3 regions of the Bradyrhizobium sp. CFUWI genome follow, and region 2 is predicted to be linked to each of the others. Evidence: predicted binding sites of a transcription regulator. Region 2 holds the regulator's gene; each other region holds the start of a gene.
What was found. The regulator LexA, encoded in region 2, represses DNA repair genes until DNA is damaged. The targets are predictions, from matches to a motif close to TGTTCNNNNTGTGTTCNG.
Positions count from the first base shown of each region.

Region 1: AC066S_RS25190 (single-stranded DNA-binding protein) is a predicted target of LexA. The motif match lies at 6,890-6,907, and genes of this name have one in related genera.
Region 3: AC066S_RS32760 (DUF3072 domain-containing protein) is a predicted target of LexA. The motif match lies at 8,075-8,092, and genes of this name have one in related genera.

Region 1 covers NZ_JBWJZE010000012.1:141,160-151,788, reverse strand. Annotated here, with positions in the region: gene queA (tRNA preQ1(34) S-adenosylmethionine ribosyltransferase-isomerase QueA) at 1-17, opposite strand, end outside; gene AC066S_RS25225 (peptidylprolyl isomerase) at 159-623, opposite strand; gene AC066S_RS25220 (hypothetical protein) at 620-1,045, opposite strand; gene AC066S_RS25215 (peptidylprolyl isomerase) at 1,055-1,618, opposite strand; gene coaD (pantetheine-phosphate adenylyltransferase) at 1,655-2,152, opposite strand; gene AC066S_RS25205 (hypothetical protein) at 2,408-2,665, shown strand; gene gyrA (DNA gyrase subunit A) at 2,737-5,469, opposite strand; gene AC066S_RS25195 (DUF2306 domain-containing protein) at 5,651-6,049, opposite strand; gene AC066S_RS25190 (single-stranded DNA-binding protein) at 6,239-6,736, opposite strand; gene AC066S_RS25185 (outer membrane protein) at 7,418-8,107, shown strand; gene uvrA (excinuclease ABC subunit UvrA) at 8,381-10,629, shown strand, end outside.
Region 2 covers NZ_JBWJZE010000012.1:26,654-37,282, reverse strand. Annotated here, with positions in the region: gene AC066S_RS24650 (S41 family peptidase) at 102-1,439, opposite strand; gene AC066S_RS24645 (alpha-hydroxy acid oxidase) at 1,761-2,894, shown strand; gene AC066S_RS24640 (HAD family hydrolase) at 2,935-3,558, shown strand; gene AC066S_RS24635 (hypothetical protein) at 3,726-3,932, shown strand; gene AC066S_RS24630 (molybdopterin molybdotransferase MoeA) at 4,145-5,356, shown strand; gene lexA (transcriptional repressor LexA) at 5,532-6,233, shown strand; gene AC066S_RS24620 (hypothetical protein) at 6,750-7,184, shown strand; gene AC066S_RS24615 (ComEC/Rec2 family competence protein) at 7,192-9,468, opposite strand; gene AC066S_RS24610 (DUF2171 domain-containing protein) at 9,564-9,797, opposite strand; gene AC066S_RS24605 (YybH family protein) at 9,980-10,366, opposite strand; gene AC066S_RS24600 (glutamine--tRNA ligase/YqeY domain fusion protein) at 10,373-10,629, opposite strand, start outside.
Region 3 covers NZ_JBWJZE010000023.1:22,196-32,824, forward strand. Annotated here, with positions in the region: gene rpe (ribulose-phosphate 3-epimerase) at 1-514, shown strand, start outside; gene AC066S_RS32725 (FIST signal transduction protein) at 702-1,853, shown strand; gene AC066S_RS32730 (putative bifunctional diguanylate cyclase/phosphodiesterase) at 1,850-3,727, shown strand; gene AC066S_RS32735 (hypothetical protein) at 4,008-4,220, shown strand; gene AC066S_RS32740 (universal stress protein) at 4,236-5,072, opposite strand; gene AC066S_RS32745 (Do family serine endopeptidase) at 5,279-6,826, shown strand; gene AC066S_RS32750 (hypothetical protein) at 7,099-7,461, shown strand; gene AC066S_RS32755 (DUF6496 domain-containing protein) at 7,474-7,764, opposite strand; gene AC066S_RS32760 (DUF3072 domain-containing protein) at 7,844-8,038, opposite strand; gene AC066S_RS32765 (hypothetical protein) at 8,154-8,375, shown strand; gene AC066S_RS32770 (hypothetical protein) at 8,394-8,603, shown strand; gene AC066S_RS32775 (hypothetical protein) at 8,672-8,929, opposite strand; gene AC066S_RS32780 (hypothetical protein) at 9,072-9,293, shown strand; gene AC066S_RS32785 (HWE histidine kinase domain-containing protein) at 9,294-10,629, opposite strand, start outside.

The DNA.
Region 1 (10,629 bases), 110 kb from region 2:
AAGAGGTCGGTGCGCATGTCGGATTCAGCGCCACACAGTCATTCCTCATCCTGAGGAGCGCGGAACGCGCGTCTCGAATGATGAAGGCCCCGCTGCGGCAGCTCGGCCTTCATGGTTCGAGACGGCGCTGCGCGCCTCCTCACCATGAGGGGATGGACTTATTCCTTGTCCGCGGCCATCCGCGCCTTGACGATCTTGTCGGGGTTCTGCACCGGCTCGCCGCGCTTGATCTTGTCGACATTCTCCATGCCCTCGGTGACCTTGCCCCACACCGTGTACTGGTTGTCGAGGAAGCGTGCGTCGTCGAAGCAGATGAAGAACTGGCTGTCGCCGGAATCGGGATTGGCGGCGCGCGCCATCGAGGCGGTGCCGCGCACATGCGGCTCCTTGTTGAACTCGGCCTTCAGCTTCTTGCCGGAGCCGCCGGTGCCGGTGCCCTGCGGGCAGCCGGTCTGCGCCATGAAGCCCTCGATCACGCGGTGGAACACGATGCCGTCGTAGAAGCCCTCACGGACCAGTTCCTTGATGCGGGCGACATGGCCGGGCGCGAGGTCGGGGCGCATCTCGATGGTGACGGGGCCCTGCGTGGTCTCGAGGATCAGGGTGTTTTCGGTGACGCTCATGCTCGTCTCTCTTGCGTTGGGGGTGAAGTCTTGTCGGGTGACGTTTTGCGGTTACGGAACTGGATCGCGAATGGACGTCCCGCGGCGGCGCCGGCCATTGCATCGGTAAATGGCACCGGCGTGCAGCGTTGCAACGCCTCCATCACCGCGATCCGGTATTGCAGCCGGTCATTGTCGGAGGCCTCCGCGGATTCATAGGTAATCCTCGGATGGCCCAGAATGTTTCCGGCCCGGTTAAAGCTCACGACGACGGTGATGTCGAGTGGGCGAGCCTTGTTCGGCGGTGGCGGTCTCCAGCAGGTGCGCAGATGCCGGAAGACGTCCTGGATGGTGTTGACCTGCGCGTCCTCGGCGGCCGCTCTGGAGAGGCCAAGCAGGAGCGCCGCAGCAGCTACGATGAGCTTTTTGCCACGGCGCGCCATCGCTGCCTCCTATTTGATGTCGGAGGCGACCTGCACCTTCACCATCTTGTCGGGGTCGGTCACGGCACCGCCGGCGGAGCCGGGCGGAGCCTTCTTCAGCTTGTCGACGACGTCCATGCCCTGCACGACCTCGCCGATCACGGTGTACTGGCCATCGAGGCTGCCGCCGTCGGCGAACATGATGAAGAACTGCGAGTTGGCGCTGTCGACGCTGTCGCCGCGCCGGGCCATGCCGACGATGCCGCGGGCAAAATGCACCTTGGAGAATTCCTGCTTCAGGTTCGGATATTTCGAGCCGCCGGTGCCGTTGAAATTCTGGCCGTCGCCGGTCTGCGCCATGAAGCCGTCCATGACGCGGTGGAACGGCACGTTGTTGTAGTAGCCCTCGCGCGCGAGCTGCTTGATGCGCTCGGCATGCTGAGGTGCGATATCGGTACGCAGCTTGATGACGATGCGGCCCTTGGTGCTGTCGATGACGATAGCGTTGGCCTTGTCGAGGTTGGCCGGCAATTGCTGCGCCACCGCCGGCACCGCGAACAGAAGCGCGGCAAGGACTGCGAGAATTCGGATCATGACAACTCCGGATCAGAGGGAAGAGGACGCGCGCCGTTAGCCGGCGAATTTTGCCTTGAGCTGGGCCGCGACAATCGGCGGCACGAAGGTCGAAACGTCCCCGCCCATGCCGGCGATCTGCCGCACCAAAGTGGCGGTGATCGGGCGGACCATCGGCGAGGCCGGCAGGAAGACCGTGTGCACCTCCGGCGCCATCGCCTCGTTCATGCCGGCGAGCTGCATCTCGTAGTCGAGGTCGCTGCCGTCCCGCAGACCCCGAATCATGATGGTCGCGCCGTGCTTGCGCGCCGACGTCACCGACAGATCGTCAAACGTCACGGCTTCGAGCACGCAGCCGGCCTTGGCCGCCACCGGCCCGCAGACATCATGGAGCATCTTCAGCCGCTCCTCGGTCGAGAACAGCGGCTTCTTGCCGGGATGGACCCCGATCGCGACCACGAGCTTGTCGCACAGCGACACGCTGTGCCGGACCACGTCCAGGTGGCCGTTGGTGATGGGGTCGAAGGAACCGGGATAGAAGGCGATACGCGGCATGCCCCCTCCTACCGCGCCCGGCCCGGCCCGGCAAGCCGGGCCGGTTCCCCGGCCGTTTCCGGCACTATCCCGCCGCCGTGTCGGGAATGGCCGGTTTGTTTCGTCCTGAGCGCTGGCACGAAACAATTGGGGGTGGAGACGAAACCATTTCCCGCGCCGGCGAAGACGTCCGGAAACTGGCCATGGTTACTAATCCGGCCAACGAATGAGGGGCCGCACACTGGGCGTAGGCGGCCGCATCACAGGGGATTGTCAATGATCAAGACTCTTTCAGCGATCGCACTCTCTGCGTGTGTTGCCGCAGCCCTCACGCTCCTGCCCGGCTTTGCCCCGGCGGTCGAAGCCAGCGTGCCGCAGCCGCTGGCCAAGAGCGACCGGCTCGATATCCGTGCCATCGGCAAGGACTGCTCGCAGCAGGCCTGGCCCAATTTCGAGGCCTCGTGCCTGCGCAAGGCCGGCACGAAGACGAATGTCCGCGAGGCGCGCCTCGTGACCGCCAATCGGACCCCGTAGTCGGGTCTGTCAAGCCCGCAAATGGTGAGTGCCGAACAGCGAATGGAGCAGCAAGTTTTAGTCGCTACTCCCTATTCGCCATTCGCCCCGTTCCCGCTCTCCGCCTCTTCCGTGATGTGCTCGACCGACACCACGTGCTCGTCCTCGGCGGTATCGAACACGATGACACCTTGCGTCGAGCGGCCGGCGATGCGGATGCCTTCGACCGGGCAGCGGATCAGCTGGCCCTTGTCGGTGACCAGCATGATCTGATCGGCGTCTTCCACCGGGAATGAGGCGACCAGGTTGCCGTTGCGGTTGTTGACGCTCATGGCGACGATGCCTTTGCCGCCGCGTCCCGTGGTGCGGTATTCGTAGGACGAGGTCCGCTTGCCGTAGCCGTTGACCGACACGGTGAGCACGACCTGCTCCTGGGCCGACATCTCGGCGTAGCGTTCCTGGGCGAGCTGGAAGCTGCCGGACGTCTCCTCGGCCTCGGCATCCACGGCGGCCTCTTCAGCCCCGGCTTCGCCCGCGACCGCGCGGCGCATCTTCAAATAGGCCGAGCGCTCGTCCGAGGTGGTCTCGACGTGGCGCAGGATCGCCAGCGAAATCACCTTGTCGGAATTGGCGAGCGCGATGCCGCGCACGCCCATCGAGGTGCGCCCGGTGAACACACGCACGTCGGTGACGGGGAAGCGGATGCACTGGCCGCCGGCGGCGGTCAGCAGCACGTCGTCGCGCTCGGTGCAGATCTGCACGTCGACGATCGCCTCGTTGTCGTCGAGCTTCATCGCGATGATGCCGGAGCGGCGGACGTCGACGAAGTCCGACAGCTTGTTGCGCCGGACGTTGCCGCCTGTCGTGGCGAACATCACGTCGAGGTTGCCCCAGGTCGATTCGTCCTCCGGCAACGGCATGATGGTGGTGATGCGCTCACCCTGCTCCAGCGGCAGGATGTTGATCAGCGCCTTGCCGCGCCCGTTCGGCGCGGCCACCGGCAGACGCCAGACCTTCTCCTTGTAGACCTGGCCGCGCGAGGAGAAGAACAGCACGGGCGTGTGCGTGGAGGCCACGAACAGGCGGCTGACGAAATCCTCGTCGCGGGTCTGCATGCCGGAGCGGCCCTTGCCGCCGCGGCGCTGGGCGCGGTAGGCCGACAGCGGCACGCGCTTGACGTAACCCGCGTGCGAGACGGTGACGACCATGTCCTCGCGCTGGATCAGGTCCTCATCCTCGACCTCGCCCTCCTGCTCGATGATGACGGTACGGCGCGGCGTGGCGAACTCGGCCTTCACTTCGGCGAGCTCGGTCTTGATGATGCCGAGCACGCGTTCGCGCGAGCGCAGGATGTCGAGATAGTCGGCGATCTCGCCGGCGAGCTTGTCGAGCTCCTCGCGGATTTCGTCACGGCCGAGTGCGGTGAGGCGCTGCAGGCGCAGGTCGAGAATGGCCCTCGCCTGTTCCATCGACAGCCGGATCGTGCCATCCGCGCTGATGCGATGGCGCGGATCGTCGATCAGCGTCAGCATGTCCTCGACGTCCCGGGCCGGCCAGTCGCGCGACATCAGGGTGTCGCGCGCAGCGGTCGGGTCGGGCGAGGTCCGGATCACGCGGATCATCTCGTCGATATTGGCCACCGCGATCGCGAGACCAACGAGGATATGGGCGCGGTCACGCGCCTTGGCCAGCAGGTACTTGGTGCGCCGCGTGACGACCCGCTCGCGGAAGTCGACGAAGATGGCCAGCAGGTCCTTCAGATGCATGATCCGCGGACGGCCGCTGTCGAGCGCCACCATGTTGACGCCGAAGCTGGTCTGCAGCGGCGTGAATCTGTAGAGCTGGTTCAGCACCACATCCGGCACGGCGTCGCGCTTCAACTCGATGACGACGCGGTAGCCTTCGCGATCCGATTCATCGCGCAGGTCGCCGATACCCTCGATCTTCTTTTCCTTGACCAGCTCGGCGATGCGCTCGACCATCGTCGCCTTGTTCACCTGGTAGGGAATCTCGGTGATGATGATCGCCTCGCGCTCCTTGCGGATGGTCTCGATCGCGACCTTGCCGCGCATCACGATCGAGCCGCGGCCGAGGTGATAGGCAGAGCGGATGCCCTGCCGTCCGAGAATGACGCCGCCGGTCGGGAAATCCGGTCCCGGCACGATGTTGATGAGCTCGTCGATGGTGAGCGCGGGGTTGTCGATCAGCGCGACGCAGGCGTCGATGACCTCGCCGAGATTGTGCGGCGGGATGTTGGTCGCCATGCCGACCGCGATGCCGCCCGCACCGTTGACGAGAAGGTTCGGGAACTTGGCCGGCAAGACCGACGGTTCGGTCTCGTTGTTGTCGTAGTTGGGCTGGAAGTCGACGGTGTCCTTGTCGATGTCGGCCAACAGGGCCAACGCCGCCTTCGTCAGGCGCGCTTCGGTGTAACGATAGGCAGCCGGGGGATCGCCGTCGACCGAGCCGAAATTGCCCTGGCCGTCGATCAGCGGCACGCGCATCGAGAAGTCCTGCGCCATCCGGACCATGGCGTCGTAGATCGACTGATCGCCGTGTGGATGATACTTACCGATGACGTCACCGACCACGCGGGCGGATTTGACGTATTTCTTGTCGGGCGTGTGCCCCTGCTCGTTCATCGAGAACAGGATACGGCGGTGCACCGGCTTCAGACCGTCGCGGGCATCGGGCAGCGCCCGCGCCACGATCACGCTCATGGCGTAGTCGAGATAGGACTTCTTCATCTCCTCGAAGATGGAGACAGGGCGAATGTCCGAGGGTTGCGCCGGCTGGTCGCCGGGCTTGTTGTCGTCGTCAGCCAAGGGGGAATCCGGTGAGTTTTTGTCTGGGAATCATATAGCGCATCGGGGGGCGGATAACCACCCTCGCAGGGGTTCGCGAAAGCGCTTTTTCCCTTCGTTTTTTCATGCACTTACAGGGTAAGCCGGAAGCAGTTTCCGCGCTCCGGCAGCCCCGCGCCGGGGGCGCCGGTTCTGGCCGCCGCTACGACCCGAAAATCACCGTATGCATGATCCGTCCGGGCATGAACGTGAACAGCCCGGCAACTACGAGTGCGCCGAAGAAGATCGAGATCATCGTGATCCTGTGGCGGCGGACATTGTGGGTTCGCGCAGCCATCACACCGAGCACCAGCGTCGCCAGCGTGAAGATCGATAGCAGATGGATCGGACTCCACGGCCCGACCAGACGAATCTCGTGGATCCAGAACGAGCTGAGCGCCACGACAAGCATTAGTGCTACCCAAAGCCAGCCCAGAGCCCGATGTGGCAGCCTTCCCTTGGGAGCGACGAGTTGGATCGCCCCGAGGAAGAACGCAGCCATGGCGGCGAAGGCATGCAGCGGGATCGGCGGAGCGGCATCAAGCAGCTGTGCGAGGCTCAAGGGGCGCGTTCTCCGGATTGGCCGAAGCCGGGCAGGCAACTAGAAGTTCTGCTCCAGTCCGAGCGGCCAACGGGTCAGCTGCCCCGACATTCCCGCCGACCATGAATTCATGGATCTCGTCTTGGTTCGGATCCTCGAAAGCCGGATCCGCCGTTTCCTGTCCCGGACCGAACCGTCTCCTCCCCAGCGTTAGAACGGGATATCGTCGTCCATGTCGCTGTTGCGGCCGCCGCCGCCGGCGGCAACGGGACGGCGCGGCGCGCTGCTGACCGGGCCGGAGGAGCCGAAATCGCCGCCCGGCTCGTCACCGAAGCTGCCGCCTCCGCCGCCGCCACTGCGGCCATCGAGCATCGTCAGGGTCGAGTTGAAGCCCTGGAGCACAACCTCGGTGGAATATTTCTCGACGCCGCTCTGGTCGGTCCATTTGCGGGTCTGGAGCGCCCCCTCGATGTAAACCTTCGCGCCCTTCTTCAGATATTGCTCGGCGACCTTGCAGAGCCCTTCGTTGAAGATCACGACGCGATGCCATTCAGTCTTCTCCTTGCGCTCGCCAGTATTCTTGTCGCGCCAGGTTTCCGATGTCGCGATGCTCAAATTCGCAATCGGCCGCCCGTCCTGGGTGCGGCGGATTTCAGGATCCTTGCCGAGATTTCCAACCAGAATGACCTTGTTGACGCTTCCCGCCATCGCCGCTCTCCACTCCGAATGCCACTGATTTCAAAGGCCGAGCGCGCTGCCTGCGTTCCTCTGCGCCCTGTTGGGGCGACCCTATACGCTTGCGGGCGCCGCTCAGCCCATCACCCCCAAGGTTATCCCCACATATAGCATCGACCTCCGCAACGTTCCAGATTTGTTCTTCCTGCCGGTGCACCGAAAACAGATCGTGCCAACTCAGCGCGCCGGCGCCTAAGATTGTTCCGCCGAAGGGAACCCTGCGGGGCTGGACGGTGGGCCTCGAGTACGACCACATTTTCCTCCGCAACCGCACCATGACTTTCACCGGCTCCGGCAACCTTCCGGCGGCCCGCTTGGCGCTGTTACACGCTCCGAGCGTATCAGTCAGGACGCCGATATCGCCCTGATCCGGGGTGAACTACCGCTGGGGCGGTCCGCTGATCGCAAAATACTGATATCCATCTGATATTGTTCGATGATTGAAGGCCGGCCTCGCGCCGGCCTTTGTCGTTTGGCGGTAGGGTTTATCGACGCAATGAGTCAGTAACCATCACCTTTTCGACCCCTGTGGCTTTTCGGAGACACAACTTGCAGCTTCAGTGGTGTAAGCACTGCCTCAGTTGGGCCGTTGAGTCCGATGCCCTTCCGTCAAGGAAGGCAACAACAGAAACTGGGACTGGGATTAAGTTGAAAATGAAAAAGGCTTTGTTGGCTTCGGCCTGTTTGTTCGCTCTGGCGGCCCCCGCTTCGGCTGCTGATCTCGCGGCTCGCCCCTACACCAAGGCGCCGGTCGCGCCGATGGCTTCGGTCTACAACTGGACCGGCTTCTACCTCGGTGTCGTCGGTGGCGGCGCTTGGCAGGACGCTTCCGACATCAAGATGAAGGGCGGCTTCGTCGGCGGCACCGCCGGCTACAACTGGCAGACCGGCAACGTCGTGTTCGGCATCGAGGCCGATGGCGCCTGGGCTGACGTCAGCGACTCCATTACTGGTACGGTTTTCGTCGCCGGCGTCGGCGGCGTTCCCGCCTCGCTGACCTCGAAGATCGACGCCATGGGCACCGTGCGCGGCCGCATCGGCTGGGCCGTCAACAACGTGCTGTTCTACGGCACCGGTGGTTACGCCTGGGTCGACAACAAGCTCACCGCCACCCTGGGTGCCCTCTCGGTCTCCGAGAGCAAGTTCCACTCCGGCTGGACCGTCGGTGCAGGCGTCGAGGCGTTCTTCGCGCCGCAGTGGTCGGTCAAGGGCGAGTATCTCTATCGCAGCCTCGACGGCGAGAGCTACTTCTCGGGCGCCATCGCCACCAACACGCTTGAGATGCACACCGTGCAGGTCGGCGTGAACTATCACTTCGGCGCCCCGGTCGTCGCGAAGTACTAAGCCTCGCTCCAACGCTATTGCGTTACGAAAGGCCGGCCTTGCGCCGGCCTTTTTGTTTTGGCGGAGACGCCGGTTCAGTTCCTCGCCGACCTGCTGCCAGATGCCGCCAGCGCGCCAACATTCCGTTGACGATTCGCAACTCCCTCTGGAAATCCGTCTCCGTTCTTCCTACGTTCGCTGCCAACCCCATCGGCGCCGATCCGGTTCCGGACGAAGCGCGGCTCTCTTGCTGGCGCGGTCGCGCACCCATGGGATTGCTTGAGGGCAACTCGGATGGATGAAGTGATCAAGGCGAAGCGCCAACAACAGAACGCGGGCTCGAGCCTGCGCGCAATTACGATCCGCGGCGCGCGCGAGCACAACCTCAAGAACATCGACGTCGAGATTCCCCGCGACAAGCTGGTGGTGTTTACCGGCCTGTCCGGCTCCGGCAAATCCTCGCTCGCTTTCGACACCATCTACGCCGAGGGCCAGCGCCGCTACGTCGAATCGCTGTCGGCCTATGCGCGCCAGTTCCTGGAGATGATGCAGAAGCCCGACGTCGACCAGATCGACGGCCTGTCGCCCGCGATCTCGATCGAGCAGAAGACCACCTCGAAGAACCCGCGCTCGACCGTCGGCACCGTCACCGAGATCTACGACTATATGCGCCTGCTGTGGGCGCGCGTCGGCGTGCCCTATTCGCCGGCCACGGGCCTGCCGATCGAAAGCCAGACCGTCTCGCAGATGGTCGACCGCGTGCTGGCGCTGCCCGAGGGCACGCGGCTCTATCTTCTCGCGCCCGTCGTGCGCGGCCGCAAGGGCGAGTACCGCAAGGAGCTCGTCGAATGGCTCAAGAAGGGCTTTCAGCGCGTCAAGATCGACGGCACCTTCCATGAGCTCGCTGAAGCGCCGACCCTGGACAAGAAATTCCCGCACGACATCGACGTGGTCGTCGACCGGATCGTGGTGCGCGCCGACATCGGCCAACGCCTCGCCGAGAGCTTCGAGACCGCGCTGAAGCTCGCCGAAGGCCTCGCCGTCGTCGAGTTCGCCGACGCGCCAGCGGCAGCTCCCACCGAAGAGAAGAAGAAGACCGCCAAGATCCACGACAAGAGCGGACCCGAGCGCATGCTGTTCTCGGAAAAGTTCGCCTGCCCGGTCTCCGGCTTCACCATTCCCGAGGTCGAGCCCAGACTGTTTTCCTTCAACAACCCCTATGGCGCCTGTCCTGCCTGCGGCGGCCTCGGCGTCGAGCAGCATGTCGACGAGGACCTCGTCATCCCCGACAAGGAGCTCGCCATCGGCAAGGGCGCGATCGCGCCCTGGGCCAAATCGTCCTCACCTTATTACGTGCAGACGCTGACCGCGCTCGGCAAGCACTACAAGTTCACCCTGACCACCAAGTGGAAGGACCTGCCCAAGAAGACGAAAGACGCCATCCTGCATGGCTCCGGCGAGGACGAGATCAAGTTCTCCTACGAGGACGGGGTGCGCTCCTACGACACCAAGAAGCCGTTCGAGGGCGTCATCACCAACATCAACCGCCGCTACCGCGAGACCGAGAGCGAGTGGGCCCGCGAGGAGCTGGCGAAATATTTTCACGACGTCCCCTGCGAGGGCTGCAAGGGTTTTCGGCTCAAGCCCGAGGCGCTCTGCGTCAAGGTCGGCGGCAAGCATATCGGCGAGATCTCGGAGCTGTCGGTCAGGAAGGCCGGCGAATGGTTCGAGACCGTGCCCGCCGCGCTCAACGCGCAGCAGAACGAGATCGCCGGCCGCATTCTGAAAGAGATCCGCGAACGGCTCACCTTCCTGCTCGACGTCGGCCTCAACTACCTCACCTTGTCACGCTCCTCCGGCACGCTGTCCGGCGGCGAGAGCCAGCGCATCCGCCTCGCCTCGCAGATCGGCTCGGGCCTGACCGGCGTGCTCTACGTGCTGGACGAGCCCTCGATCGGCCTGCACCAGCGCGACAACGCCCGCCTGCTCGACACGCTGAAGCGGCTGCGTGACCTCGGCAACACCGTGGTCGTGGTCGAGCACGACGAGGACGCCATCCGCTTGGCCGATTACGTGCTCGACATCGGCCCCGGCGCCGGCATGCATGGCGGCCACATCGTCGCCGAAGGCACGCCCGCCGAGATCATGCGCAACCCGAAATCGCTGACCGGCAAGTACCTGACCGGCGAGCTCGAGGTCGAGGTGCCGGAGCGGCGTCCGCCGAACCATCGCCGCACCATCAAGGTGGTCAACGCGCGCGGCAATAACCTCAAGAACGTCACGGCGGAAATTCCGCTCGGCCTGTTCACCTGCGTCACCGGCGTCTCCGGCGGCGGCAAGTCGACATTGCTGATCGACACGCTGTACCGCGCCATCGCCCGCAAGCTGAACAATGCCAGCGAAGGCGCCGCCCCGCACGACCGCATCGAGGGCCTCGAGCACATCGACAAGATCATCGACATCGACCAGTCGCCGATCGGCCGCACCCCGCGCTCGAACCCGGCGACCTATACCGGCGCCTTCACCCCGATCCGCGAATGGTT
Region 2 (10,629 bases):
TGCCGTGGCCATGACGCCGAAGCGAAACAGCGTCACAAAAGAATTCGCCCGGGAATGGCCATCCACTCCCGGGCGATTTCGTAGATGAAGAGTCGTAGAGTTTAGTTCGGCACCGTACCTTTCGGGGCGGGCTTCGCCGCAACCGCGTTCGCGGTGACGCCGTGCAGGAAGTCGTAGGCCGCATGCAGAGCCTTGTCGTCCTTCTCTTCCGGCGGGACGTAAGACTGCGATCCGGTCTGCTCGCCACCCTCGCCGGCCGAAAGATGTCCGCGCATCTGGGACTCGGCCATGGTATCCATGCGGCCCTTCAGCTCGGGCGGCACGTCCTGCAGGATCTCGATGTCGGGGGCGATGCCCTGGGCCTGGATCGAGCGGCCCGACGGCGTGTAATAGCGCGCCGTGGTCAGCGCCAGCGCGCCATTGCCGGAGCCGAGCGGAATGATCGTCTGCACCGAACCCTTTCCGAACGAGCGCGTACCGATGATCGTGGCACGCTTGTGGTCATGCAGCGCGCCGGCCACGATCTCCGAGGCCGAGGCCGAGCCGCCATTGACCAGCACCACCAGCGGCTTGCCCTTGGTGAGGTCGCCGCCATGGGCGGTGAAGCGTTGGGTCTCTTCGGGAGAGCGGCCACGGGTCGAAACGACCTCGCCGCGTTGCAGGAACGCGCTCGACACCGACACGGCCTGGTCGAGCAGTCCGCCCGGATTGTTGCGCAGGTCCACGACGTAGCCGGTGAGCTTCTCCGGCTGAACCTGTTTGGAGATCGACGCGATCGCCTTCTTCAGGCCGTCGGTGGTCTGCTCGTTGAACGAGGTGATGCGGATATAGCCGATGTCGCCGCTCTCGACGCGGAAGCGCACCGGGCGCACATGGATGATCTCGCGCGTGATCGCGACGTCGAGCGGCGCGTCCGCGCCCTTGCGCAGGATGGTGAGCTTGGTCTTGGTGTCGACCGGGCCCTTCATCTTGTTGACGGCCTGCTCGAGCGTCATGCCCTGCACGGCCTCGCCGTCGATCTTGCTGATGAGGTCACCTGACATCAGGCCGGCCTTCGAGGCGGGCGTATCGTCGATCGGCGAGACCACCTTGACGAGGCCGTCTTCCATCGTGACCTCGATGCCGAGGCCGCCGAACTCGCCGGAGGTGGTCTCCTGCATCTCGGTCCAGGCCTTCGCGTTCATGTAGCGCGAATGCGGATCGAGCGAGGTCACCATGCCGGTGATCGCGCCCTCGACCAGCTTGGCATTGTCGGGCTTCTCGACATAGCTCGCCTTCACGCGCTCGAACACTTCGCCGAACAGGTTGAGCTGGGAATAGGCATCATTCGCGTTCGCTGTCGCCCGCGCCGCCCATACGCCGCCTTGGGGACTGGCTACCAGAAGGGTGAGACACGCTCCGGTGAGCGTGCCCAGAGGGAACAGCAGGGATTTCCGCATGGATGGGCTGGCCTTTGTGCTTTGGCGGTTCGCTTTAGGCTTGTCTGTCGAGACCTGGGGAGGCGCCATGCAATTGGCGATCCAGCTCGTTTCTCACAATACCATTCTGGTTTCTTCAAGGCCGGGATGCCATGCCGACGGGTACGCCGTAGAAATCGTTTCGCCCGGACCTAAACTTTTGGCAACGTTGCAGGACTGGCCTGTCCGCAAGCGGAATCATGGGCCGGCCCGCGCCTCGCAGCCATGCAATTTTAGGATAGTTTTGCAGGGCTGGACGGGTTAGGCGATGACATAAGGGTTCAAATTCTCGGGAGGATAACAATGAACGAAGCACCCGGCATCCGGCCGGAACGGAACGTCGAACTCGGCGCCAGCAACGAGCCGTTCCAGAACCTGCACGAATTCATCCGGAAAGCGCGGGCCAACCTCAACCAGAACGCCTGGGACTACATCGTCGGCGCCGCCGAAACCGAGACCACGATGCGCCGCAACCGCATGGCCCTGGACGAAATCGCCTTTCGCCCGCGCGTTTTGCGCGACGTCCGCAGGGTGGACGGCTCGGTTCAGCATTTCGGCCGCAAGATGCGCCTTCCGGTGGTGCTCGCACCCGTCGGCGCGCTCGAAATCTTCGATCCGGATGGTGCGGCGAGCGTCGCGCGCGGTGCCGGCAGCTTCGGTGCGGCGCACATGCTGAGCTCGGTGTCCGAACCCGGCCTGGAGAGCACTGCCGAGGCCGCGCCCGATGCGCTCCGGCTCTACCAGCTCTATGTCCGCGGCGACGACGCCTTCGTCGCGGATGTCGTCAGCCGAAGCGAGAAGAACGGCTATGCCGCCTTCTGCCTGACCGTCGACACCGCCCATTACAGCCGTCGCGAACGTGACATCGCCAAGCGCTACGTTCGCGAGAGCCGCCTGCGCGCCACCGGCGGCGATTTCCAGAAGGGCCTGGAGTGGCGGACCGTGAAGATGATCAAGGACAGGTTCAAGATCCCGCTGATCCTGAAGGGCATCGCCACCGCCGAGGACGCCCTGATCGCGGTCGATCACGGCGTCGAATGGATCTACGTCTCCAATCATGGCGGCCGCCAGCTCGACCATGGCCGCGGTGCCATGCATGTGCTGCCCGAGATCGTCGAGGCCGTGAAGGGCCGCGCCAAGATCATGGTCGACGGCGGCATCTGTCGCGGCACCGACATCGTCAAGGCGATCGCGGCAGGCGCAGATCTCGTCGGCATCGGCCGGCTGCAATGCTGGGCGCTGGCGGCCGCCGGCGAAGCCGGCATCGCGCGGATGCTGGAGCTGCTGGAAGACGAGGTGCTGCGCTGCCTCGGCCTGTTGGGTGCCACATCGTTTGCCGAGATCGACAAATCCTGCCTGCATCCGGCGGCCGCCACCAACGCGCCGAGCGTGTTCAGCGCGTTCCCGCTGTTCGACCACGAGCCTTATCGGTACTAACCTTACGGATTCCTGCCGACATTGAAGTGAAAAGGACGCAATGACATCGCTCTCTCCCGGCAGCGCGGATGCGCTTCTGTTCGATCTCGGGCGCGTGGTGCTCGACATCGACTTCTCCAAGGCGATCGCCTGTTGGGCGGGACATGCCGGCTGCCAGCCCGAAAGCCTCCTAGCGCGCTATGTGCGCGACGAGGCCTACCGGCTGCACGAGGTCGGCAAGATCAGCGACGCGGATTATTTCGCCTCCTTGCGCGCTTCGCTGGGAATCGGCATTTCGGACGCCCAGTTCCTGGAGGGCTGGAATGCGATCTTCGCCGGCGAGATGCCCGATATCGCCGAGCTGTTACCGCGTGCGGCAAAGCAGATGCCGCTCTACGCCTTCTCCAACACCAATCGGCCGCATGTCGACTATTTCTCGAAGGAATATGCCGATCTGCTCGGCCATTTCCGCGAGCTGTACCTGTCGTCCAGCATCGGCCTGCGCAAACCGGATGCCGACGCCTTCGACCATGTCGTCGCGGCGATCGGTGTGCCGGCCGAGCGCATCGTGTTCTTCGACGATCTCGAAGAGAATATCGAGGGAGCACGGGCGCGTGGCTTGACGGCCGTGCATGTGACGTCGCCCCGCGACGTCGGCAACGCCTTGAAGGCATTGGGGATCTAAGGTTGCGCTGCCTCCCCGGCGGTCGGCAGCCGGCCCGCGTCCGGCGCTAAATTTGCAGGAAGTGTGGAACCTGATCACTTTGTGCATTTTTATACGGAGTTCCCGGAACGGAATACCCCTCTTCGGACTCATCAGTCCGTTGGGATTTCTACATCGGACTGATCCACGTGCTGGGCAAAACCTACCTCACCAAGCAAGCCTCTCTCCTGCTTGAATTCGCAAGAAACACCTCGGATTCCGAGCTTTCCGCCAAGCTGATCAGCAAGGCTGCGGACCTGAAATCGCAGGCCGATCCGCTCCCCGACAAGGACCAAGGCCCCAAACCGCCCGACGTCGCATGGAACGTCAGCCCGGACGGGCCGACCGGGAGTTGACCGATTCCGGCGTGGCGCTCGTGCCTTGCCATGGCCATCTTCCATCCCGGTCTGTCTCGCATTCCGGATCATGCGCTTGGCGGACCTGCGCTTGCTCCTCCGCCACGGAGATCACGCAGGATAGATCAGCTGCGTGCTGCTTTGCCTTGCGCCTGCAGTCAGCTAGAACTCTCGCCGCCCATTGACCGATGTGCCGAGCAGGAGTTTCGCCCGTGGCCCTGATGCCGGTTTCCGACGCCCTTGCTGCGGTGCTGGCAGGTGCAGAGCCGCTGCCTGAACAGATGGTTTCGCTCGACGAAGCCTATCACCGCGTGCTCGCGCATGACCTCGCGGCACGGCGCACGCAGCCCCCGCAAGCGATGTCGGCGATGGACGGCTATGCGGTGCGCGCGGCCGATGCGGCAACGATCGATTCCCGGCTGACGGTGATCGGCGAGGTCGCGGCCGGCCGTCCCTTCGCCCGAACGGTCGGCGCGGGGGAAGCGGTGCGGATCTTCACCGGCGGCGTCGTCCCTGATGGTGCGGACGCGGTCGTGATCCAGGAGGACACCGTCACAGATGGCAACAGCGTCACCATCAAGGAAGCCGCGATCACCGGACGGCACATCCGCCCGGCCGGCGTCGATTTCCGCGAGGGTGACGTGCTCCTGCGCAAGGGAACCCGCCTGACGGAGCGCGATCTCGCGCTCGCGGCGGCGATGAATCACCCGCACCTCGCCGTCTGCCGCCGTCCCAAGGTTGCGATCCTTGCCACCGGCGACGAACTGGTGAGGCCGGGCACCGCCCCCGGGCACGGCCAGATCGTCTATTCCAACGGCTACGCCCTGCACGCGCTCGCCCGCAGCGAGGGCGCCGAGACCATCGACCTCGGGGTGGCCGCCGACACGCTGGAGGCCACCTCCGCCGGGATCCGCCGCGCCCGCGAAAGCGGGGCTGACATCCTGGTCACGACCGGCGGCGCGTCGGTCGGCGACCATGACCTGGTCCAGCAGGCGCTGCTGGGCGAAGGCATCTCGATGGCGTTCTGGAAGATCGCGATACGCCCCGGCAAGCCGATGATGCACGGACGGCTCGGCGCGATGCGCGTAATCGGCCTGCCCGGCAATCCCGTGTCGTCCTATGTGTGCGCGTTCCTGTTCATGGTGCCGCTGATTCGTGCCCTGTCGGGCCGTTCAGTGATTCATCATCGCCGCGAGCGCGCCGTGCTGGGTCGCGACCTCGGTGCCAACGACCAGCGCGAGGATTATCTGCGCGCGCGCCTGGAGCTGCGCGACGATGGTACGCAAGTCGCCATTCCCGTCAGCCATCAGGATTCCTCTCTGCTTGCAAATCTTGCTGCGGCACAGGTACTTCTCGTGCGCGCACCGTTCGCGGCGAAGGCCGAGGCCGGTGGCCCCTGCGAGGTGCTGCGGCTCCCCGTCTGAGTCCACGGCCACACGCATTCCGCGAGTTTGCCGCCGTTCACGGTAAATTAAGCAGTTGCGGAACATGTATCGAACATATAGTGTCCGTTCATGATTTGTTTCGAGCATGTAGCGGCTTATCGCTGAACTCATCGTCTCGGAATCGAACGACATCAACCGGGGGACTTTGGTCGAGATGTTAACGCGCAAACAATACGAGCTTCTGAGGTTCATCAGCGAACGTTTGAAGGAAAGCGGCGTGCCGCCCTCCTTCGACGAGATGAAGGATGCGCTCGACCTGCGCTCGAAGTCGGGCATCCACCGCCTCATCACCGCGCTCGAGGAGCGTGGCTTCATCCGCCGCCTGCCTAACCGCGCACGCGCCATCGAAGTGATCAAGCTGCCGGAGCTGCAGGCTGCCGCCGGCGCCCGGCGCGGCTTCACGCCGAGCGTCATCGAGGGCAATCTCGGCAAGATCCGCGCGAGCTCCAGCCCGTCCATGGACGAGGGCGAGCGGCCCGTTGCAGTCCCCGTGATGGGCCGTATCGCGGCCGGCACGCCGATCGAGGCGTTGCAGACCCGCAGCCACACCATCAGCGTGCCGCCCGACATGCTCGGCGCGGGCGAGCACTACGCACTCGAGGTGCGCGGCGATTCCATGGTCGAAGCCGGTATCCTCGACGGCGACATGGCGCTGATCCAGCGCAACGAGAGCGCCGATACCGGCGACATCGTGGTGGCGCTGATCGACGACGAGGAGGCCACGCTCAAGCGCTTCCGCCGCCGCGGCGCCTCGATCGCACTCGAGCCCGCCAATGCCGCTTATGAGGTGCGCATCCTGCCGCCGAACCGGGTGAAGATTCAGGGCAAGCTGATCGGGCTTTATCGGAAGTACTGATTCCGGAAGGACTCGGTCCGAGATATATTTTGGCGTCTGCGTGCGCCCTTCGGTCGGCATCGCCGATCAAAGATTGGAGCGGATGAATGTCCGCTCCACGAAGCAACATCGCTTCACGGCCGTTCGCGTTCGAGAGGACAGCCGAGCGCCAGATCGTTTGGTGCAGCCGTCGCGACGCTGATCGCGGCATCGGCACGCACGCCGCCGTTGCCGCGTAATCGCATCACAATCTCCGCAACAACACGGCAGTGAACGGGCAAGTCCGCAACGCCCGCAATACAAGCGTGGAGGTATCGCAATCGAGCTGGCGACACTTGGCAGTCGTAGACGCGCGCCGGCGAAATGCACGGGACCCGGCTTTGTTCCTATCGACTTCGGGAAAGTTAATGTGATCGCGCCTCGCGAATCGCAGCCGCAGATTCGCCTATAACCGAGCAGAGCGTTGCATACTTCTACTTCGAGGCCTGCGCCTCCAAGGAGAGGTGCGGGTCGCTATCTTCGCATGAGGAGCACCCGATGTGTGACTATAGCCTGCATGCTATCGCGACGCGCCCCGCTGAAGTCGGCGAGACGATCGTCACGACAACCTTCCGCGGCACCTCGACACGCGGCTTCGCCTCCGAAGCCGATCTCTCCGTTGCGGTCTGCCTGCTGCCGGGGACGGAGCTCGCCTTCGCCGACAACGTCCGTTACGACAACCGCTGGATCTGGACGCGCACCGTCAACTCCCGCGTCGGCAAGTTCGGCAAGATCGATCCGCACGTTCCCGATCGCCATCACGACGCGATCGAATTTCCGGACGGCAAGTACGTGCTGGTGACTCAGCTGGTCGAAGGCCAGCGCGCAACCGTGCTGCAGCTGCCGGTGACGCAGCCGGTCGGCGAGCGCGAGCAGAAGCCGCAGATCATCGCCGACAGTCGGTCGCCGGTCAGGCGCCTGCCGATCGGCTGATAGAAGCTCAGTCCTCGGCCTGAAGATCGGCCTCCGACGGCGTTGCGTCGCGAACGCGTGGAGCTGCCGACCGTGGCATGAGGGTCATGTCAGAATCTCCCTCGCCGGCTGCCGCCGGCGACCAGGGGCGGCTTGCACCCCTCGCCTTCACCGCCTGAACCGCAAATCCATCGCCATGCCGTGTCAGCGCCAGCGCGCCCTGACGAGCGAGCCGCTGCCGATCCACCACCATCGCCGCGCAATCGGGCGGCGCTGGCCGTGACGTCACCACCAGCGCGGCGCGGCTGCAATCGTCCGCCAGCGCGTCGATGCGCAAGGCCAGCGCGACCAGGCGTCCATCGGCGAGCGGAGTCACGCAACCGGCCTCGTCGCACGACACGCCCTCGGCCAGCGCACTGCTGCCGGCATTGCGCGGATCGGCGTCGGCCGCCAGCCACTCCTTCAGCAGGAAACTGTCCTTCGCCCTGATCAGGTGCAGACGCCCGTCCCCGCCCCGCACCGCGACGCTGGCGCCGTCGCCGGCAATCAGGACATCAGGCTGCCGTACCGACAGGCCAAAGGCGATGGAAGCCAGCAGCACCACGGCACCGCACCACCGCAAGGGCGTGCGCAACAATCCCATCACGATGATGCCGAGGCTCGCGGCGATCAGCGGCGCGATGCCGAACGCCGGGATGCGGCCGACCGCGCCCGGCAGTGCCGCCACCCAGCGCGAGACCGCGACCATCCAGTCGATGCCCAGTCCCATCAGCCACCAGAACACGCTATCGAGCCCGAAGGGCGCGGCCAGCAATCCCAATAGCCCCGCCGGCATCACCAGCGCCGAGACCACCGGCATCGCACCGAGATTGGCGAGCACGCCATAGGGCGTGACGCGATGGAAGTGGAAGGCGGCGTAGGGCGTGGTCGCGAGCCCCGCGATCAGCGAGGCCAGGAACAGCATCGCGATCTCGCGGCCGCCCCACAGCGCGACGCGTGCCGTCGCCGAATGATCGGGCGAGGCCAGCAGGTTCGGCATGCCGATCTGAACCAGCGCCACCAGCCCGAGCGTTGCCGCAAACGACATCTGGAAGCTCGGATGCACCAGCGCCTCCGGCGCAACCGCAAGCACGATCAGCGCCGCCACCGCCAGCGTGCGGAAAGTGATGGCGCGGCGATCGACCATCACCGCGATCAGCACCACCGCCGTCATGAAGAACGATCGTTGCGTTGCGACCTCGGCGCCCGAGAGCAACAGATAGAACGCGGCGGCCACCAATGCTGCGGCCGCCGACCATTTCTTGATGGCGAAGCCGACGGCCAGGCCCGGGATCAACGCCAGCAGCGCGCGCACCGCGAAGAAGACCACGCCCGCGACCACCGCCATGTGATAGCCGGAGATCGAGAGAACGTGTCCGAGCCCCGAGATGAACATCGCGTCGTTGACGGGCGCGGAGATCGCATCGCGCCGCCCGGTGAGCAGCGCGGTCGCGATCGCGCGGTTGTCGCCCTCGAGCGTTGCGCGGATGCGGGCGTCGATCGCATCGCGCAGGCCTTGCATGAAGGCGGCGTAGCGCAGCCGCAGGCCGCCGGCGTCCGGCGGCACTGACGCCGTGATCGCGCCCATCACGAAGCCGGACGCGCCGATACCCTGAAAGAACATGTCGCGCGAGAAGTCGTAGCTTCCCGGGCGCACCGGCGAGAGCGGCGGCATCAGCCGCGCCTTCAATTGAACGAAGCTGCCGACCTCGGGCGCAGTGCCCTTGCGCACCGACAGGCGCACGCGATCGAGCCTGACGTCGCTGCGCTGCGCCTCCATCGCGGTGACGCGCAGCACGAAGCGATCGGTGCGCTCCCGGATGTCGCGCGTCTCGACGAAGCCTGACAGCGACACCGAATAGAGCGGCTTGGCCAGCACGGTATGGGCGATGCGCGCCGTCTTCCAGGTCGCCCCGGCAAAGCCGGAAGCGACCGCCGCGATCATGATCGCCGGCGCGAACAGCCGGCTCCGCCGCAGCAGGATCGCGCCGAGCAACAGCGCGGCCGCCGTCGTCGCGACAACCCACAGCACCGGTTCATGATCGGCGGCGAAATAGAGTGCGATGCCGCCGCCAAAGGCGACCGGCACCCACGGCAGCAGGCGCCCGGGACCGGCCTCGGCGCGGGCCCATCCGCGGAGCGTTTCGACGATCGCGGGCCAGATGCCAAAACCCGCCGGCGCAAAGCCGCCAGCGGCTGCGGCGCGGCCAACCGGCCACGTCCCGGCAATACCCTGGGACCGTGCTGGCCGGCCCGGCTCCGCCATTCCCCTGCACCTTACGCGACGCGATGGGCGCCAAGGCTACCGGAACGTGCGGGCGGGCGAATAGCGGTACAGATCAGGAACGCAAGAAGGCGCCCCTACTTTTCCTCTTCCATCGTCACGGCCACCGACGCCTTGGCGGACAGCCGCACCTTGTTGCCCTCGACGTCGGCAACGAGGCCCTTGTCGATGAAATGATGATGGCCCTTGTGGCTGCCCTCACCGCTGTCCTTCCTGGTCAGCTTGATGCGGTTGCCTTCGACCTTGTCGACCGTGCCGACATGGACGCCGCCGGCGCCGATGACTTCCATATGCTCTGCGATGTCTTGCATGGCGGGTTCCTTGTTGGACCCACGCCAACGCAGCGAGAGAACTCGGGTTCTTATCCTGCTGTCATTCCGGGGCGCGCCACTTGGCGCGAGCCCGGAATCCATAACCACGAGCTGGGGTTATGGATTCCGGGCCTGGCCCTTCGGGCCATCCCGGAATGACAAAACTACGAAGATTGCGCCAATCAGATCAGCGGAGCCTGCGACGAGGCGTGGTGATTGACGATCTTCCACTCGCCGTCCTCGCGGATGATGACCCAGCTCATCTTGACGATGAGATCGTCCCGCTCGCCGGCGAGATCGAACGAGATGGTCGCGGCCATGTTGATCAGGTCCGGGCCGACCTGCGCTGCGTTCACGTCGGAGAACACGGCGCTCGGCTGGCGCCAGCGCGGCAGGCCGTTGAAATATTCGGTAACGCCATCCCGGCCCCGGTAGAGCTTCGGATTGGAGCCGAAGAAGAACGCGTTCTTCGAATAGAGCGACGAGAGCGCGGCAGCGTCGAGCGTCGCGAAGCCGGCGCACCATTTCGCGATAATGACGGAAACGATGTCGTCGGCCTCCGTGCTCATGGTGCCTCAGCCCTTCGCGACTTCCTTTGCGAAGGTATCGCGCAGGCCGATGGTGCGCGAGAACACCGGCTTGCCCGGCGTCGAGTCCTTGTCGCGCACGAAATAGCCCTGGCGCTCGAACTGCATCGGCTCGGTCGAATTGCTCTCGGCCACAGCTGCCTCGACTCGTGCGTCCGACAGGATATCCAGCGAGTTCGGATTGAGATCAGGCGCGAAGTTCGAGGCGTCCGGGCTCGGATTGGCGAACAGCTGGTTGTAGATGC
Region 3 (10,629 bases), on a different contig from region 2:
TCCTTATCTCGAAGCGTTTGCAAAGGCCGGAGCCGACGTCATCACGGTGCACGCCGAAGCCGGCCCGCATCTCGACCGCTCACTCCAGGCGATCCGTGCGCTTGGCAAGAAGGCCGGAGTCAGCCTGTGTCCCGCCACGCCCGAGAGCGCCATCGCCTACGTGCTCGATCGGATCGATCTCGTGCTGGTGATGACGGTCAATCCGGGGTTTGGCGGCCAGTCGTTCCTCGAATCCCAGCTCGAGAAGATCGAGCGGATCAAGGCCATGATCGGCGACCGGCCGATCCGGCTCGAGGTCGACGGCGGTATCACGCGCGACAATGCCGCTGCCGCGGCGGCGGCGGGCGCCGATACGCTGGTAGCGGGTTCTGCAGTGTTTCGCGGCAACAGCGCTGCCGACTATGCCGCAAATATCCAGGCCATCCGCACCGCCGCCGAGACGGGACGGGTTCCAAAGCGTCAAGATAATGCTGTGCAGCCGATGCGCCTCGGCGAAGGCGCGCGCACCCGGTAGATTACGGGCCGGCACAGAAGTCGACGGCTCGGCGCGGGAACTTCCCGGAGTCTTACGGAGAATGTTGGCACGACTCGGCAATACCTTCATGCCGGGGTAACCAACGGTGTCGAACTCCGCGCGCGATTAACGGCGACGCAATGCGCCGTCTCACAATCTGTGGTTCAAGGACTGCAGAGGGCGTGGGATGCAGATTCAATACCTTCACTGGAATGCTGCCCATGGCTGGCGCCGAGCGGACGCCCTGCGCGAGCCTCCCCAGCTCGTGCTCTATTTCGGAAGCCGTGAGCAGCTGCTGGACGGCCAACGTTATCGCGAGCTGCGCGGCCTCTATCCCGATAGCCATATCGTCGGTTGCAGCACCGGCGGACAAATCCATGGCGACGACATCCGCGATGATGAAGTGGTCGCGGTCGCCTTGCGCTTCGCCCACACGCAAGTCCGGCTGGTGCAGGAAGTCGTCGAAACGCGCGATGCGTCGCGGGCCTGCGGCGCGCGTCTTGCCCGGCAGGTACTAGCGGCGGATCTGGCCGGCCTGTTCGTCCTGTCGGATGGATTGGCGGTGAACGGGGGCGAACTGCTTGCCGGACTCACTGAAGTCCTGGGGCCGGATTTGCCCGTCACCGGCGGGCTCGCCGGCGATGGAATCCGATTTGAACAGACAATCGTCGGAGCCGACGCGGAGCCGTCGCCGAACCGCGTCGCCGCGATTGCATTCTACGGTGCTTGGTTCCGATTTGCGCACGGCTGCGCCGGCGGCTGGGATGTATTCGGGCCCCGCCGCAAGGTCACGAAGGCGCTGGGATCGGTGGTCGGGGAGCTCGACGGCGAGCCGCCGCTGGACCTCTACACCCGCTATCTCGGCGAGGAGGAGGCCGAGGCGATGCCGGGTTCGGGTCTGGCATTCCCCTTGCGCATTCACGACGAGGCTGAGCCGAACCGGCAGATCGTGCGCTCGGTGTTCGCGGTGGACCGCAATGCCCGCACCCTGACGTTCGCCGCCGACATTCCGGAAGGATGCACCGCGCAATTGATGCGCGCCAATTTCGACAGTCTCGCCGCCGGTGCAGGCGAGGCCGGCAGGCAGGCGCGCAGCGCACTCTCGGACGGGGTCGACGGCGACAAGCTGGCGATCCTGGTGAGCTGTACCGGCCGCCGCAGGGTGATGGGGCAGCGCACGCAGGACGAGCTGGATGCCGTTGCCGCCGAACTCGGCGAGGATTTCGTCCGGATCGGATTCTACTCCTACGGCGAGTTCGCCCCGCCGGCGGCGTCCGGCCGCTGCGAACTGCATAACCAGACCATGACGGTCACCGTCATCGGGGAGGCGGCAGCTTGACCACGCATCGGCTGCTCGCAAGACAGATCCGCCAGGCGACGGACGAATCCGGACAGGTCGATCTGACCAGGCTCGGTGAACTCGTCAGCGCGGCCTATGAGGAGAGCGATCGCGATCGCCGCCGCACCGACCGTGCGATCAAGCTGATGATCGAGGAGCTCGAGCAGACGCATAAACGCGCCGAACAGGATCTGCTGCGGGCGCGCGAATTTCTCGACAGCATCATCGAGAATATCCCGATCGCGGTATTCGCCAAGGATGCGAAGGACTCCCGCTACGTTCTGCTCAACCGCGCCGGCGAAGAATACTACGGAATGCCGCGCGAGGCGATGTTGGGCAAGACTCCGGCGGAGATCTTTCCGGAGAATATCGCCCGCCTCGTCAACGAGCAGGATCGCGGCGTCGTCGAGAGCGGCACGCCGCTGTTCCTGGAGGGGCATCCGCTCGATGTCGGCGGCAAGGGCCGCGATCGTCTCGTCAATTCGCGCAAGCTGCTGATCAGGGACGGTGCCGGTGCGCCGCAATATCTGGTCGGCGTGATCGAGGACGTCACCGAGAGGATCACGAACGAGGCGCGGATCAGCCATCTTGCGCATCATGATGCGTTGACCGATCTGCCTAACCGCAGCGCCTTCAACGCCGCGCTCGGCGAGCGATTGGAGCTGGCCCAGGAGATGGCGACCAGTTTTGCCGTGCTGAGCCTCGATCTCGACCGCTTCAAGGAGGTCAACGACGTGTTCGGCCATCCCGTCGGCGACATGCTGATGCGGGCGGTGGCGGACCGGCTCGCCGCGGAAGCCGACGACGCCTTCGTCGCCCGTATCGGCGGCGACGAGTTCATGATCCTGATGCCCGACCACGTCAGCCGGGAGGACGTTCAGGCGCTCGCCGAACGCCTAATCGAGACGATCGGCAAGGAGCTCGAGGTCGACGATTATCTCCTCCATGTCGGCCTCAGCGTCGGCATTGCGTTTTATCCGGACGACGGCGTCAATGCCGCCACGCTGCTCGCCAACGCCGATTCAGCCCTCTATCGTGCCAAGCGCGAGGGCAGGGGGCGGGTCCGCTTCTTCGAATCCGAGATGGACAAGGAGCTGCGCGACCGCAGGCTGCTGCAGCACGATCTGCGACAGGCGCTGGAGCAGAACCAGTTCGTGGTCTACTTCCAGCCGCAGGCGCGGATCGATGGCGAGGTCATCGGCTTCGAGGCTCTGCTGCGCTGGAATCATCCGACGCGTGGCTTCGTGCCGCCGGACCGTTTCGTTCCGCTTGCCGAGGAGAACGGCCTGATCGTCGAGATCGGCGAATGGGTCTTGCGCGAAGCGTGCCGCGAGGCGGCATCATGGCCGCGGCCGCTGCAGGTCGCGGTCAATCTGTCGCCGGTCCAGTTTCAGGCCGGCGATCTCGAACGTTCGATTCACCAGATCCTGCTCGAGACGGGGCTGACGCCGACGCGGCTCGAAGTCGAGATCACCGAGGGTGTGCTGATCGGCGATTTCACCGGCGCGCTCCATCTGCTGCGGCGGCTGAAGGCGCTCGGCATCCGCATTGCGATGGACGATTTCGGCACCGGCTATTCCTCGCTGTCCTATCTCCAGTCGTTCCCGTTCGACAAGATCAAGATCGATCGCGGTTTCATCTCTAATCTGGAGGCCTCGCTGCAATCGGCCGAGATCGTCCGTGCGGTCCTGAGCCTCGCGCACGCCCTGAATATCCCGGTCATTGCCGAAGGGGTGGAGACGGAAGCGCAGCGTGCCTTCCTGGCGCGCGAGGCCTGCGAGGAGATGCAGGGCTATCTGGTCGGCCGACCCGACCTGATCGAGCGCTATCTCGACCTGGTCGGAATGACCGTGGAGCGCCGGCACTATGCCTAAAGCGTGATGCGATCAGGATGAATCGTCATCGCGCTTTAGGGTGTTGTTCAGCATGATCTTCTCGGAAAACCGCTGCGCACGTTTCCGGATCGTGCTTTAGTTCTCAGGTCCGGCGACGCGGTTCCGGGCGTCAGCCGGCACCGTTTGGAACTTTGGCCCGGACATATATTTCCTACCAGCAAGGCCAGGCGCGCGGTGGGCGCAGCAAATCTTTTGCATAGCCGCCATCGGCCTGACGCAAATAAGGGCAATAAGCTCTGCAAATGCGAGGGAGGGTCTCATGGAGAACGTACGTCGCTACCGGGCGCTGGCGTCCCTCTGTCGTCAGCAGGCAGCCTACCGGCCGCTTCAGAACTGGGAACTCCTCGGCCAGGCCGAACATTTCGAATATCTCGCCGAGGTCGAGCTCAAGGCGCATTTCGACGCGTGCAACGTGCAACATGACGAGGGCGCCGCAACGTCCCCGACATGGGAGACCCCGGTTGCGGCGTGACGGCGCCTGTTGGTCTCAGTGCGACATCAGCGTCGGGACCGTCATGGCTTCCAGCATGGCGCGCGTGACGCCGCCGAGAACGCGTTCCTGCAGTCGCGAATGGCCGTAGCCGCCCATCACCAGGAGATCGAGCCCCTCGTCGGCCGCCAGCGACAGGATGGTCGGCTGGATGTCGGCGCGCGTCGCCGACAGGGCGACCGTGCGGGTCGACAGTCCACGCCGGCCGAGATGTCTTGCCAGACTGTTCGCTGAAGCTTCGTCGGAGACCGCGTTCGACTCGTTGATGGTGATGATCACGATCTCATCGGCGCGCGCCAGGAACGGTGCTGCGTCGTGCACGGCGCGGGCGGCGACGCGGCTGCCGTCCCAGCAGATGCCGACCCGCTCCGCCTTGAACGCTCCGTGGAAAGTGTAAGGCAGGAACAGCACCGGGCCGCCCGACTGGAACAGGATCTCGCCCGGCACGTCGTTGTCGAACGAGCCTTGCGCCGGATCGGGCTGAAGCACGACGCTGAGGTCGTGCAGCCGCGCCATCTCGCCGAGCGAGCCGGCTGCGTCCACCGGGATCGCGCCGAGCGGGCGGCAGGCGTAGGCGATGCCGGCGTTCGCCGCTTCGATTTCGAAGACTGAGAGCGCGGCCTCGGCCCGCTCCGCGGCGCGCTCGCGTTCCAGTTCGAACACGGCCGCCACCGCGGCGCCGCCCTCCATCACGTAGGCTGCACTGGTCGCGACATAGCCGACCGCGACCGCGTCGAGATGGGCGTTGAACTGCGCCGCGAGCGAAATCGAGCCGTCGATCACGGGACGCATGGGACGTTCGGTGGGGATGTGGACGAGAATGTCTTTGTACATGGGGCGCCTCCGATGGCCATCATCCGGTGGCCGCAGTCTTTCACTGCCGGGCAGACCCGCGTTGAGCTGCATCAAATGCGAGGGACGACCTTGCCGCAGCCATCGCTTGTTCTTTGCCAAGATTTAATCGGACGGACGGGACGCCGTAAGGTGACGATGTCCATGTTGGACCCAAGGCGACAATTACCCAACATGGACATTAAGACATGAACGATCGCGCCAATTCCGACACCCCGACATCCCGCAAGATATTGAGGCCGCGCCGGCTCGCGCTGCTCGGCACCGTGGCCGCGCTCGGCGTCGCCGTGCTGGCGGCTTCTCCCGGCTCTTCAAAGTTCGGTCCGAGCTCCTTCATCGCGCCGGCCCAGGCCGCCGAATCCGCCGCGACGCCGCCGGGCTTCGGTGACCTGGTCAGCAAGGTCAAGCCCGCCGTCATCTCGGTGCGGGTCAGGATCGACCAGGACAACGACAAGAGCGCCATGCTGCAACAGAACCGGATGGATCAGGACGGCGAGACGCCGTTCGACCAGTTCTCGCGGCAGTTCGGCTTCCGCTTCCCCGGCGGCCCGAATGGCATGCCGCGCCAGCGCCATCAGATGATCACCGGCGAAGGCTCCGGCTTCTTCATCTCCGCCGACGGCTATGCCGTGACCAACAACCACGTCGTCGACCAGGCCGCGTCAGTGCAGGTGACGATGGATGACGGCACGAGCTACACCGCGAGGGTCGTCGGCACCGACCCGAAGACCGATCTCGCGCTGATCAAGGTCGACGGCAAGACGGACTTTCCGTTCGTCAAATTCTCCGACCAGAAGCCGCGCATCGGCGACTGGGTGGTCGCGGTCGGCAATCCCTTCGGTCTCGGCGGCACCGTGACCGCCGGCATCGTCTCGGCCAGCGGCCGCGACATCGGCAACGGTCCCTACGACGACTTCATCCAGATCGACGCGCCCATCAACAAGGGCAATTCCGGGGGCCCGGCCTTCGACATGAGCGGCAACGTGATCGGCGTGAACACCGCGATCTTCTCGCCCTCCGGCGGCTCGGTTGGCATCGGCTTCGACATTCCGGCCTCGACCGCAAAGCTCGTCGTCGCGCAGCTGAAGGACAAGGGCGCGGTGACCCGCGGCTGGCTCGGCGTGCAGGTGCAGCCGGTGACGGCCGACATCGCCGACAGCCTGGGCCTGAAGGAGGCGCGCGGCGCCATCGTCGACAATCCGCAGGACGGCAGCCCCGCGGCGAAGGCCGGCATCGCGGCGGGCGACGTCATCACCGCCGTCAACGGCACCGCGATCAAGGATTCCCGCGAACTCGCCCGTACCATCGCCACCCTGGCCCCGGGTAGCTCGGTGAAGCTCGACGTCTTCCGCAACGGCACGACCAAGACGCTGACGCTCGCCCTCGGCGAGTTGCCGAACGAGCGGCAGGCCAAAGCAAATGGCGGTGCCGACCAGGGCCGAGAGCAGCCGGGCGCCGGCGCGCCACGTCTCGGGCTCGGCCTTGCTCCGGCCGGCGAGGTCCAGGGCGCTGGCCAGAAGGGCGTTGTCGTCACCGAGGTCGATCCGCAAGGACCGGCGGCGCAGCGCGGCATCCAGACCGGCGACGTCATCCTCAATGTCGGCGGCAAGGCCGTTGCCAATGTCGGCGACGTCCGCTCGGAGCTGGCGGAGGCCAAAGCGTCCGGCAAGCGCAGCGTGCTGTTGCAGGTCAGAAGCGCCGAGGCGACGAGGTTCGTCGCGGTGCCACTCGCCTGAGGCGAACATCTATCGGCAGAAACCAAAAAGGCGGCCCTCCGGGCCGCCTTTTCCGTTCACCGACAGAATTGCGACGCCAATCGATAACATTCTCGTTAACGGCAGGGATGGTGACCCGGTTCATATGAAAAAGCCGTGTTCGCCCATAACACTTCGAACTTGGTCAAGGTCCGCCGCGGCAATGACGCCGTGAACGGGTTGCAAGCGTGGAACTCCGAACCTGCCGCCGCTTTGTGGAACTGGCCGGTGGTTCGGATTTGATCGGTGCCGACATGGATCGATTGAAGCTCTCGCTGAGGGGTGCGCTGCTTGCGGCGCCGTTGGTGCTCTGGGGTGGAACCGCGCTCGGTCGTGACGACGGCCGCTACGCGAACTCGCCGCTCAAGCCGTGGTTCGACAGCCTGCGCAGCCACCTCGGTCCGTGCTGCTCGGACGCCGACGGTTTTGCCGTCGCCGATCCCGACTGGGAATCGCACAACGGACGTTATCGCGTGCGTCTCGACGGCGAGTGGATCGAGGTGCCGGACGAAGCCGTAATCACCGAGCCGAACCGCGCCGGCCGCACCATGGTGTGGCCGGTGAAGACCGCTTTCGGGGTCTCGATCCGCTGCTTCATGCCGGGCAGCATGATCTGAGCCGGGTCAGCGTCAACGCTTGCTGGATTTGCGCTTCGACGATTTCTTGGCCGCCTTCTTGGCCGCCTTCTTGGTCGTCCGCTTCTTGGAGGACTTCTTCTTCGCAGCTTTCTTCGGGACCTTCTTGCCTTTCTTGCGCGCCTTCGACAGCCCGATCGCGATCGCCTGCTTGCGACTCTTCACGCGTCCGCCGCGGCCTTTGCGACCGCTCTTGGCCGTGCCCTTCTTGTAACGACGCATCTCGCTTTCGACGTCGCTGCCGGAGCTGCGCGAGTAGCGGCGTTTCTTTGCCTTGCGTGCCATGCATGTTCTCCCTTGGCCGGGGAGAACCGTTCGACACAGGCATGGTTCCGAAGCAGCGCACGACGTTCCAGGCGAAAGCCTAGAAGGAGTTCGCCAGCTCGATCTCCGCCTCCAGCACCTGGATGCGCCGCGCGGCCTCGGTGAAGGACAGATCGCGCGCATATTGTGCGGGCTGATAGGCCTCTTCGCTCAACCGTTTCAGCCTCAGCCCCTGCGCCCGGGTCATTTGCGCGGCGAGAAAGATCCTGGCGTCGTATTTACCCTGAACCTGCATCCGTCGTCTCCGTCTTCAAATCGTGGCTTGACTATATGTTCTTATTTTGTTCTAACAAGCCATGGACAACAGAATTAATGAAATTCGACGTAAAATCAGCGCCTTGAGGCTGGAGATGGCCGACGTCGAGGCTTCCGTGCGTGATCGCATCAACGGGGATCGCGATTGCACCGAACAGGCTCTGGCGCAGATGGATCTGCGCCGAAAGATCAACTTGCTGATCGGCGAATGGAAGGCGGCCGGCGGCGGCGATGTCCTGCCCGACGTCCACGACCGGGTGCGCCTTCGTCTCGTGAAGACAGTCGGTATTCCCGGGCGCGCGGCCACGCGCCGCTGAAATCTTCGAGGGGGCGCCGTGGATGAGGGCCCGGACACTTACCGGATCTTGAGGTTACGCGCCGAGATTCTCGAACTGGGCTCTGCCATCCGGCAATTGCAGCGCGCGGGTCTCGACGATGCTACGGCCCAACTTCTGATCGGACGCAAGCGTGCCGAGCTCGAGCGTCTCGTGAAGACGAATTCCGCGGGCCGCGGGCTCAGCACTGAAACCGGTGAGTTAAATTGACGCAGGCAGCCAACCGCCACTCAGGCAGGAGTTCCCAGCAAAGGTTCGCTCCGCGCCTCAGCACCGTTTCAAGATTGCTTGTCCTCGGTGAGGATGAACACGACGCCGGTGAGCGTCGCGCCGATCGCGAAGGTCGTCACCAATGTGAGAGCGAAGACGATCGCGGCCTGGCTTCCGCCGTTATTCAGCAGGCTGGCGACGGCGGGATTACACAGGATCAGCGCGAGACTGAAGGCGAGGCCGAGGGCGGCACCCATCAATGTATGCGTCATCAGCTTGATGAGGCCGGTCGCAGAGATCAGGTCTGACGACTTCTTTGTGCGCATGGGAACTGCATCCCGATTTGGCATGCAAACGCGGGCGACAATTCGCTGGTTCCAGATGAATGAAGGAATTTCATCGCCGGCTTCATCCGACGTTCATGCCGGGTTTGCCAGGATGAGGTCCGGCAACACGGGGAGCATCGATATGGGTAAGGTGGTCTTTCTTTACCGCTCGCTGGCCTATCGCAACGCGGCCGCGGACATTCTTCGCAAGGCCCGCAAGCTGCCGCGCGGGGCGGAGCGATGCGCGGCGCGCCGCTACGCCAGGGCATTACGCGATCTCGCCCAGACGGAAGCCTGGCTCGAGGGACGGGTTGCGCGCGAACTGCGGACGCCGCGACGCATGACGAGCGCCGCGTCCGGCTAGCTAGCCGGATGCGCGCTGCAATTCGGCCGAGCCGGTGTCCTCGAACTTCTCGGATAGGGGCGTCGCCGCCGGCTTGCGGGTCAACGGCACTTCCAAGCGACACAACAGGCCCTCGGCTCGCCAATCGAACCGCGCTTGTCCGCCGAGCTGGGACTCCACGCTCGCCAGCAGGCTCCGCGTGCCGAAGCCGCGCGATTTCGGCGTCATGACGAGCGGACCGCCCGATTCCTCCCAGCTCAGCGTCAGCAATTGGTCCTCGACCTGCCAGCCGATCGTGAGCCGCCCCGACCTGGTCGAGAGGGCACCGTACTTTGCCGAGTTGGTGAAGAGCTCGTGCAGGGCGAGCGCCAGCGTCTGGGCCGTGGCCGGCAGCAACTGGACCTGCGGACCTGCCAATATGATCTGGCCGCCGAGCGAATAGGGCGCCAGCTCCTCGTCGATCAGCCTGGAGAGCTCGGCACCCTGCCAGCTCGACAGCGACAGGATGGTGTGCACGCGCGCCAGCGCGTTGATGCGGCCCTCGACGGCGTTGACATAGGCCTTGACCTCGTCGGCCCGGGTGAGACGCACGATCGACTGCGCCAGCGCCAGCGCGTTCTTGGCGCGATGATCGACTTCCCGCGCCAGCAGATTCTGCCGTTCCTCGGCACGCTTGCGTTCGGTGATGTCCACGGTGACGCCGCTGACGCGGACGACGCGACCGCTATCGTCCACCGTCGCCGCCGCCGTGCCGACGCACCAGCGCACTTCTCCGTCGGGCCGCATGATGCGGAACTCGGTCTCGTAGGCCCGCGTGCCCCTGTTGAACTCGGCGATCGCCTTGCGCAATTGATCGACGTCGTCGGGATGCAACAGCGCTTGAACGTTGGCCGGGTTGACCTCGAAGCTCTCGGGGCTGACGCCGAAGATGCGATACTGCCCTTCGTCCCACATCCAATCGCCGCTGATCCAGTCCCAATCCCAGGATCCCATCTTGCCGGCCGCGATCGCCATGCTGCGCCGTTGTTCGCTCTCGCGCAGCTTCGCGGTGGAGTTCTCCAGTTCCGCCGTGCGTGCGCGGACGCGATCCTCAAGCTCCTGGTTCAGCCGTTCGAGCTCGCGGGTCTTGCGGTAGAGCTCGGCAAACACCTTGATCTTGGCGCGCAGGACTTCCGGCACGACCGGTACCGGCACGTAGTCGACCGCGCCCATCTCGTAGCCGCGTAACCGGTCGATGTCGCTGACCTGGATGGCGGAGATGAAGATCATCGCGGTCTTCTGGAAGCGTGGATGCTCGCGGATCATCGCGGCGAGCTCGAAGCCGTCGAGCTCGGGCATGCAGACGTCGACCAGGATC